Regions from separate parts of the Hydrogenophaga electricum genome, predicted to be linked through region 2. Evidence: predicted binding sites of a transcription regulator. Region 2 holds the regulator's gene; each other region holds the start of a gene.
What was found. Region 2 encodes FNR, which switches genes on or off when oxygen is low (the NO sensors DNR and NnrR bind a similar motif). Its sites were predicted from a motif close to TTGATNNNNATCAA; they were not measured.

Region 1 (3,270 bases), on a different contig from region 2:
CGGCGGCCGGCATCTTGAGCGCATCCGCCACGTCGCCCAGGCTGAAATTCATGCTCTTGAGCGTGGCCAGCGTCATCTTCTGCACCTCCAGCGCCTGGATGGTGGCCGACAGCGCCTTGGTGTTCTGGTCGAGCCAGAAGTGCACCGCCTTGAGCTCCTCGATGCGCTTTTCCAGCTCTTCCACATTGAAGGTGGGCGCCACCCAGCTGGAGAGCTTGGGCATGCCGCCGCCCCCCAGCCCTTGTGCCACACCGCTGGCGGCCTGGCCAGCCAGGTTCTGGAGGAATTCGAAGCCCGGCACGAAGGCGCCAAAACCGCGGGTATCGCTCATGGTCGGCCTCCGTCACACCGCATCAGGAAGACCGGCATCCCCACAGGGTGCCGCGAACAGGAAGGAGCGTGGGGGGCCATGTCGTCTCCTGGAAGGGTGTCAGGTATCGGCACCATAACGCGGCGCACGACGCTCGCGCAAGGATGCCACACCTTCGCGCACATCCGGCCCGGCAAACCCCATGAATTCGAGCGCCAGCGAGGTGTCGAACGCCGGACCCGCCTGGCGCAACCAGTTGTTGAGCGAGTACTTGGTCCAGCGGATGGCGGTCTGGCTGCCTGCGGCCAGCCGGTCGGCCACGTCGTAGGCCTTGTCCAGCAGGGTGTCGTCATCGACAGCCAACGACACCAGGCCAATGCGCTCGGCCTCCTCGCCGCTGATCGGGTCGCACAGCATCAGGTAGTACTTGGCCTTGGCCATGCCGCACAGCAACGGCCAGACGATGGCGGCGTGGTCGCCCGCCGCCACGCCCAGGCGGGTGTGGCCGTCGACGATCTTCGCGCTTTTCGCCGCAATGGAAATGTCGGCCAGCAGGCCCGCCACCAGGCCCGCACCGACCGCGGGGCCGTGCATGGCGCTGACGATGGGCTTGTCGCAGTTGATGACGTTGTAGACCAGATCCCGCGCCTCCTTCCAGACGCGGGTGCGGACCTCGAAATCGGTCGCCATGTCCTGCACCAGCGCCAGATCGCCGCCGCCGGAAAAGCCCATCCCGCTGCCGCGCAGCACGGCGCAGCGCACGCTGTCGTCGCGCCCCACGTCGCGCCAGATCTCGCTCAGCTCCCAGTGGCCGTCGTGGCCGGCGGTGGGCAGCTTGCCGTTGCCACCGGGGCCGTCGGCTTTCATGCGGATGTCGAGCACCGAGGGCACACCGTCCACGGTCGGGCCGCGGCGGGTGATGTCGAGGGTCTGGTAGCGGCTGTAATCGATGGCGGGCACCGTTGTCTCTCCTTGTTTTTGCGGGACGAAAGCAACGATTCTGCGCCGAAACGCCCGCTTTTTCGCCGAGGGTTTTCTTCTCGCCAGGCGCATGGGCGTCACCCGCTTGACGCCGATCAATGCCCGGCCCAGGGTGCGGGCGCAAGATAAAACCCGTGCCCGCCTGCCGGCGGCACCCGATGCGAACCCGAGGAGAAACCATGAGCACCCCGATTTCCGACACCTACCGCCATCAACTGCAGGCCATGCGCACCGAAGTGCTGGCGCAGTTGCGTGCACAGCGCGGCGGCAAGATCGGCCGCGCCGAAGCGGCCGCGAATGCCCGCGAGACGGAAAGCGACGACTGGGCACAGGCCGACGCCGAACGCGACCTGGCCTTCGCCCTGGAGGAGCGCGAATCGGCCGAACTGATCGCCATCGACGCGGCCCTGCAACGCGTGGCCGATGGCAGCTACGGACTGTGCGTGGACTGCGGCACCTCGATCGCCACCGCGCGCCTGCACGCCAACCCGGTCGCCTTGCGTTGCGTGGCCTGCCAGGACAAGATCGAGCAGGCCAGCCGCAGCGCGCCCACGCCCGGCTACTGAGGCCCAGTGGCCGAGCCGGGCTTTTCCGCCAGGGACGAAAAACGCCCGCCCCGCGCTGATATCCTGCGCGCATGCCCGACACCCTGCTGACCACCCGAAGCCTGTTTCATTTCGCCTTCCACGTCACCGACCTGGACGAGGCCCGCCACTTTTACGGTGGCGTACTGGGCTGCACCGAAGGCCGCAGCACCGATACCTGGGTCGATTTCGACTTCTTCAGTCACCAGATCTCGCTGCACCTGGGCGAGCCTTTCAAGACCACCCGCACTGGCAAGGTCGGTGACCACATGGTGCCGATGCCGCACTTTGGCCTGGTGCTGCTGCTGACCGAGTGGCGCGCGCTGGCCGACCGCCTGACCGCCGCCGGTGTCGACTTCGTGCTGCCGCCGCAGGTGCGCTTCGAGGGCCAGCCGGGCGAGCAGTGGACCATGTTCTTCTGCGACCCTTTCGGCAACCCGATCGAGGTCAAGGGCTTCGCTTCGCTGGCGGACCTCTACGCCAGTTGAGGAGGACGGGGCGCTCGCGCCGGCAAAGAGCCGCCCCGCCGGATCGCCCCTCCTGGGAGGCAGCGGCGGAGCGTGGCGGCTTATGCCGCCAGCGGGGCGATCTTCTGGTCGATGGCGCCGAAGATGCTCTGCCCGTCCGGGCCCTTCATCTCGATGCGGATGGTGTCGCCGAACTTCATGAAGCCGGTGGACGGCTTGCCGTCGAGAATGGTTTCGATGGCGCGCTTCTCGGCGATGCACGAATAGCCCTTCGGCCAGTCCTTCTTGCCGTTGACCTCGACGCCCCGGTTGCTCACCGTGCCCGAACCCACGATGGAGCCCGCGCGCACGTTACGCGTCTTGCCAATGTGGGCGATCAGCTGGCCAAAGTGGAAGGTCATGTCGGGGCCGGCGTCGCACATGCCGACCTTGCGGCCGTTCCAGGTGCTCTGCAGCGTCAGGTTGACGCGGCCGCCCTGCCAGGCATCGCCCAGCTCATCGGGCGTGACCGCCACCGGGCTGAAGGCCGTGGCCGGTTTGCTCTGGAAGAAGCCGAAACCCTTGGCCAGCTCGGCCGGGATCAGGTTGCGCAGCGACACATCGTTGGCCAGCATCAGCAGACGCACACCGTCGATCGCCTGCTCAGGCGTGGCGCACATCGGCACGTCGCCGGTGATGACCGCAATCTCGGCCTCGAAATCGATGCCGTAGTCCTCGCTGGGCACCACCACGTCATCGTTCGGGCCGATGAAGTCGTCGCTGCCGCCCTGGTACATGAGCGGGTCTTCGTAGAAGCTGTGCGGCACTTCGCTGTTGCGCGCGGCGCGCACCAGCTCGACGTGGTTGATGTAGGCCGAGCCGTCGGCCCACTGGTAGGCACGGGGCAGCGGCGCCATGCATTGCTTCGGATCGAACGGAAACGCGTGGC
Region 2 (3,270 bases):
TTATTTACGCACCCCGCTGAAAGTGGATGTGATCCGTGATCGTGGAGCACTGGCTCGCATGGTGGAGCAAGGGCGGATCGAGAATGTGTTCCGCTTGCAGGTCATGAACGCGACTGAACACCCTCAACGCTATTTTCTCGATGTGGACGGACTGCCGGATATCGTGATTGCGTCGGATCGGTGGGTGGATGTGCTGCCTACTGAGGTGCGTTCGGTCGCCGTTCGTGTGCAAATTCCTCCGGATGCTGCAGAGCCCGGTTCGCACCCCATTCGTTTTCTCGTGCGCTCGTCTGAGAAGCCGACCGATGCAGTCGCCGAAAAGGCTGTCTTTCTGGTTCCTCGATAAACTGAAACCTCACCACATCAACCACATGGACTGGGTCATGAACTCCCCTCAGAAAACGTCTCCTGCCTCTGCACCTATCCCTTGGTGGCGGGTCCCTCATATGTGGCTGGTATTGGGGGGGCCGATGGCTGTTGTGGTGGCAGGCATTGCCACAGCGGTGATTGCCTACAGCAACCAAGATCCTGTGCTCGACAAGGTCGAATACGAGCGGGATCTGGCCGCTGCCAAAGCACTGCAGGGAAAGGAGCGGGTGGACGCGCTTGTCAAAATGCAGCCGGCCGGACAGGCCCGCAACCATGCGGCATCCCCCGTGGTGCCCGGTGAGGCGCCTAAGCGCTGAGCCTTTCGGGGGCGAGCCCGTCGACCCCGAATCTCGACTTCGTGCGTAGAGGAGACCGACGATGAAAGCGCAGCGATGGATGTGGGTAGGGTGGCCGTCATTTCTGGCCGCCGCCGTGCTGGAAATGCTGGTGTTTGCCATGGTGGATCCGCACGACCTGCACTGGTTTGGTGAACCTTTGGCGTTGTCCCGGCAAGCGGTCTATACCCTGGCCTTTTTTGGCTTCTGGGCCATCACGCTGACGTCGAGTGCGCTGACCACATTGCTCGCCATGTCGCCGCTGGAGGTGAACCGTTGTCCTGTGCCGGAGGACCAGCGGCCCGAAGGCTGTGTCCGCCACCCGCATGCAGGGGATCCGACACAGTCATAAAAAAGCCCCTCGGTGCACCGAAGGGCTTGGTGTGAGATGTCAGATGCCAGTCAGCGGCAGGTGCCTGGATTGACGATCAACCTCAGGCCGTCGGTGTTCTTGATGTGCACATAGCGCTGCTTGACGTCGATGATGCCTTCGTCGACGAATTTCGAAAACGTGCGGCTGACCGTTTCGAGCTTCATGCCCAAGTAGCTACCGATCTCTTCTCGCGTCATGCGCAGGATGAGCTCGGACTGCGAGAAGCCGCGTGCATGCAGGCGCTGCACCAGGTTCAGCAGAAAGGCCGCCAGTCGCTCCTCGGCACGCATGCTGCCCAGCAGCAGCATGACCGAGTGATCGCGCACGATCTCGCGGCTCATGATCTTGTGCACATGGTGCTGCAAGGTCGTGAATTCGCGTGAGAGTTCTTCGACCTGATCAAAAGGCATCACACAGACCTCGGCATCCTCCAGGGCGATTGCATCGCAGGAGTGGCGGTCGCTCACGATGCCGTCCAGACCGATGATCTCGCCAGTCATCTGGAAGCCAGTGACCTGATCGCGGCCATCGGCCGTGGTGACGCAGGTCTTGAAAAACCCCGAGCGGACCGCGTAGAGGGAGGTGAACTTGTCACCCACATTGAAGAGGGCTGTTCCCCGCTTGATGCGTCGACGGGTGGAAACCACACTGTCGAGTTTGCTCATCTCGTCTGTACTCAGGCCCATGGGCAGACACAGCTCGCGGAGGTTGCAACTCGAACAGGCGACTTTGATGCTTTGGACGTCCATAAATCTTCCGCCAATTGGCGCTCGAAGCTTAACCCATGGATGGGAGGGTGTCGAGAAATCCCAGTGCCATCAAGGCGTTGGGTGTGGGGATAACCCCGTACGCGCGGTCTCTTTTGACCAAGATCAAGGGCCCCGCCAACCCACTGAGGCACATTGGAACGCCCAAGTGGAGAACTGCCAGTGAGTCACGCCATATCCGACGAATTGCTCAAGCGATTCGACATTCCAGGTCCCCGATACACCTCGTATCCGACCGCCGACCGCTTCGTGGAGGCGTTCACCGAGGCAGATTACGTCAGGGCTCTTGAACAGCGTCGAGCAGGCTCGTTGGCGTTGCCGCTGTCACTGTATGTGCATGTCCCGTTCTGCGAGTCGGTGTGCTACTACTGTGCCTGCAACAAGGTCATCACCAAACACCATGAGCGTGCTGCCGAGTATCTGCGCTACTTGACCCGCGAAGTCGAACTGCAGGTTCAGCATTTTGGCAAAGGGCACAACGTTTCACAGTTGCATCTGGGGGGCGGTACCCCTACCTTCCTGTCCGATCCGGAGCTGGAAGATTTGATGACCATGCTGCGCCGCAATTTCACGCTGGTGCCCGGTGGGGAGTACTCGATCGAGGTGGATCCGCGTACCGTTACCAGCCAGCGCTTGCAGACACTGGCACGCCTGGGCTTCAACCGCCTGAGCTTCGGGGTGCAGGACTTCGATCCGGCCGTGCAGAAGGCGGTGCATCGCGTGCAGCCCGCAGAGCAGGTGTTTGCATTGGTCGATACTGCCCGCAAGATCGGGTTCGAGTCGGTCAATGTGGACCTGATTTACGGTCTGCCGCTGCAGACACCGGAATCGTTTGCTCGAACGCTTGCCCAGGTTAACGAGCTGCGCCCTGACCGCATTGCGTTGTACGCATACGCCCATCTGCCCACGCGCTTCAAACCTCAGCGGCGCATCGTCGCGGCCGAGTTGCCCAGCCCGGGAGACAAACTGTCCATGCTGTCGATGTCGCTCGATGCGATGAGCGATGCAGGGTACGTGTATGTGGGCATGGACCATTTCGCCTTGCCTGGCGATGCGCTCGCCGTGGCCAAGCGGCAAGGGCGTCTGCATCGCAACTTCCAGGGCTACAGCACGCAGCCCGACTGCGATCTCATTGCGCTCGGGGTGTCGGCCATTGGCCGTATTGGCGCCACCTACAGCCAGAATGCCAAGACCCTGGAAGACTATTACGATGCGCTGGACCAGGGGCGCTTGCCCATCGTGCGGGGGTTGGCCTTGTCGCGCGATGACCTGCTGCGTCGCTCGGTCATCATGTCCATCATGTGCCAGGGGGCGGTGCAGTTCGAATCCATCGAGCTGGGACATCTGATCGATTTTCCGACCTACTTCGCCCGTGAGCTGGAAACCCTGGACGGGCTGGTCGAACAAGGGTTGCTCAAGATCAACA
Region 3 (3,270 bases), on a different contig from region 2:
GATGAACAGAAACAGGATGAGGATCTGCGGCAGAAATACCAGCACGCCCCCGACGCCAGCGATCACGCCGTCGACCAGCAGGCTGCGCAGCGGCCCGTCGGCCAGGCGCGTGCCCACCCATTCGCCCAGTGCCGCCATGCCGGTGTCCAGCGCCTCCATGGGCCAGGCAGCCCAGGCAAACACCGCCTGGAACATGAGAAAAAGCAGCGCCGCGAGCCCCACATAGCCCCAGACCGGATGCAGCACCCAGCGGTCGACCCGGTCGCTCAGCGCCCAGCGCTGCACCGGGGTGTGCACCGCATCGGCCAGCAGCGCACGCACCTGGCGGTGCAGTTCGGCCGGATCGGGGATCTGATCGGCCACCCCTTCGGGGTGCGGCGCCACCGCGTGAGCCAGCACATCGTCAATCTGCGCCAGCAGGGCCTGGGCGCCGTGCCGCTGCACCCCCACGGCCGTGACGACGGGCAGGCCCAGACGCTCGGCCAGGCGGGCGGTGTCGATGCGCACGCCCTGCGCCGCAGCCACGTCGGCCATGTTGAGCACCAGCAGCATCGGCAGCCCCAGCGCGCGCGCTTCCAGCACCAGCCGCAGATGCAACTGCAGATGGGTGGCGTCGACCACGCACACCAGCAGATCGGGCGGCGCCTCGCCCGCCAGGCGACCGGTGAGCAGATCGCGGGTCACCGCTTCGTCCTGGCTCAGGGGCGCCAAGCTGTAGGTGCCGGGCAGATCGATCACCTGGGCGCGGCGGCCGGCCGGGGTGGTCAGCCACCCGGTCTTGCGCTCGACGGTGACGCCGGCGTAGTTGGCCACTTTCTGGCGCGCGCCGGTCAGCCGGTTGAACAGGGCGGTCTTGCCGCAGTTGGGCTGGCCCAGCAAGGCCAGGCGGGGAACGGGGGTATCCATGGTCAGCCCTGCGACGAAGACACGGGCCGCACCCGCAGCAGGGCGGCTTCGTGCGCCCGCAGGGCAAAAGTGGCCTGCCCCACGCGCACCGCCACCGGACCGCCCCGGAGCCAGCCACGCGAGACCACCCGCAAGGTCTCCCCAGGAAGGCACCCGACCTCGGCCAGACGGCGCAGGGTGCCCGCCTGCGTGCCGTCGGGGTCGGCCGCCAGGCGCACCAGCACGGCCGGCTGGTGCAGCGGCCAGGTATCAAGACCGGTGTCGCTCACCGGCCCGGGGCTCGCCTGGGCCAGGGGCGCCGGCAGCACCAGCGAGGCATCGGTCATGGGGCATCTCCGGAAAAGGAAAAACCGCACTGTAGAGAATGCGATGACTTCTCATTTGCGCCACATCAAGGAAATTCCAACGGGGGCCGGTGCCGGCCCATGCCCTCGCCAGCCGTGTGCCCGGGCCTACCCCGGCGGTATCGGCAAAGGCCCCACCGCACCCTTGAATTCCTGTAACGAGAAATAGGTGTGCACATGCCGCACGCGCGGCAGGCGGTGCAGCTTGTTCTGCAGCAGCGCGGAATACGCCCCCAGATCGGACGCGACGACCACGAGGATGAAGTCCTGCGGCCCCGAGATGCCGTGAAACAGCACCACTTCGGGGATCGCCATCACCGCCTGCTCGAACTCCACCGAACTGGCTTCGTTCTGGTGGTCGATGGTGACCATCACGAACGCCATCACGCCATAACCCAACCCCTGGCGGCTCAGGCGCGCGTGGTAACCCTGGATGAGCCCGCTGTCTTCCAGCCGGCGCACGCGCCGCCAGCTCGGCGACTGCGACAGGTGCGCCACGTCGGCCAGCTCGCCCGAGGTCAGGCGGGCGTTGTCCTGCAGGGCCTGCATCAGCCGGAGATCGGTGGCATCGCGCTCAACGGGCATAAGTTTTCCGTTTCAAGTTGATTTTTGAATGAAATTATTCTTTTTTTGAAGAAATGGCAAATAGAACTTACCGCTATCGGGCGGGCTTTCTAGAATTTGCGCACTTTCCGATTCTTCGACCTCGACACCATGACGCAGCCTGTCTCTTCCCTGTTCAGCCACGTGCCCGCCTACGGGGGCGACCCTATCCTCAGCCTGATGGAAGACTTCCAGAAGGATCCGCGCACCGACAAGGTGAGCCTGAGCATCGGCCTGTACTTCGACGAAGAGGGTCGCCTGCCGGTGCTCGAATCGGTGCGCCGGGCCGAAACCGCGCTGGCCCAGGCCATCGGGCCACGTTCCTACCTGCCGATGGAAGGGGCGGCCGACTACCGTGCGGCGGTGCAGAAACTGGTGTTTGGCGCGGCGCACGAAGCGGTGGCCAGCGGCCGCATCGCCACCATCCAGTCGCTCGGCGGCTCGGGCGCGCTCAAGGTCGGTGCCGACTTCATCCGCCGCTACTTCCCCGAAGCCGGCGTGTGGGTCAGCGACCCGACCTGGGAAAACCACCACGCGCTGTTCGAAGGCGCGGGTTTTGCCGTCCGCACCTACCCCTACTACGACGCCGCCACCGGCCAGCTCGACGTCGACGCGATGCTGGCCAGCCTGCGCGGCCTGCCGCGCGGCAGCGTGGTGCTGCTGCACGCCAGCTGCCACAACCCCACCGGCGTGGACCTCACGCGCGGGCAGTGGCAGCAACTGATTCCGGTGCTGATCGAAGGCGGCCTGATCCCCTTCATCGACATGGCCTACCAGGGCTTCGGCGACGGCCTCGATGACGATGCCTGGGCCGTGCGCGCCCTGGCCGATGCCGGCGCCCAGTTCTTCGTGGCCAACTCGTTCTCCAAGAACTTCTCGCTCTACGGCGAGCGCTGCGGCGGCCTGAGCGTGGTCTGCAGCGATGCGGCAGCGGCCCAGACCGTGCTGGGCCAGCTCAAGGCCACCGTGCGGCGCAACTACTCGTCGCCGCCCACCTATGGCGAACGGGTCATCACCACCGTGCTGCAGTCCGGCGAGTTGCGCACCCTGTGGGAGCAGGAGCTGGCCGCCATGCGCGAGCGCATCAAGGACATGCGCACCCGCCTGCACGCGGTGCTGCAGGCCCGCTTTGGCGATCAGCGCGACTTTGGCTACTTCCTGACCCAGCGCGGCATGTTCAGCTACACCGGCCTGAACGAGGCCCAGGTCGACACGCTGCGCGAGCAGCACGGTGTGTACCTCGTGCGCTCGGGCCGGATGTGCATGTCGGGCCTGTCGCGCCGCAACGTCGAGCGCGTGGCCGAGGCCATGGCCGCGGTGATGAACTGACCGCACCCGGCCCAGGCTGGCATCGGATATGCAAGGAATCTGCCCATGAAAGAAGTGATCGACGTCGGCCTGCCGCCCCTCAAGCAGC

Region 1: the regulator FNR is predicted to act here: its motif matches at 1,377-1,390, upstream of QQK43_RS15870 (TraR/DksA family transcriptional regulator).
Region 3: the regulator FNR is predicted to act here: its motif matches at 1,288-1,301, upstream of QQK43_RS05980 (FeoA family protein).

Annotation. Positions count from the first base shown of each region.
Region 1 is NZ_BSPB01000030.1:40,558-43,827, reverse strand. Features, by position in the region: partial or broken gene QQK43_RS15880 (PhaM family polyhydroxyalkanoate granule multifunctional regulatory protein) at 1-331, opposite strand, end outside; gene QQK43_RS15875 (enoyl-CoA hydratase/isomerase family protein) at 431-1,261, opposite strand; gene QQK43_RS15870 (TraR/DksA family transcriptional regulator) at 1,471-1,857, shown strand; gene QQK43_RS15865 (VOC family protein) at 1,929-2,363, shown strand; gene QQK43_RS15860 (fumarylacetoacetate hydrolase family protein) at 2,444-3,270, opposite strand, start outside.
Region 2 is NZ_BSPB01000001.1:151,407-154,676, forward strand. Features, by position in the region: gene ccoG (cytochrome c oxidase accessory protein CcoG) at 1-346, shown strand, start outside; gene QQK43_RS00715 (nitrogen fixation protein FixH) at 306-686, shown strand; gene QQK43_RS00720 (hypothetical protein) at 748-1,056, shown strand; gene fnr (fumarate/nitrate reduction transcriptional regulator Fnr) at 1,107-1,826, opposite strand; gene hemN (oxygen-independent coproporphyrinogen III oxidase) at 2,007-3,270, shown strand, end outside.
Region 3 is NZ_BSPB01000006.1:57,957-61,226, reverse strand. Features, by position in the region: gene feoB (ferrous iron transport protein B) at 1-906, opposite strand, end outside; gene QQK43_RS05980 (FeoA family protein) at 909-1,232, opposite strand; gene QQK43_RS05975 (Lrp/AsnC family transcriptional regulator) at 1,359-1,835, opposite strand; gene QQK43_RS05970 (amino acid aminotransferase) at 1,986-3,182, shown strand; gene QQK43_RS05965 (RidA family protein) at 3,228-3,270, shown strand, end outside.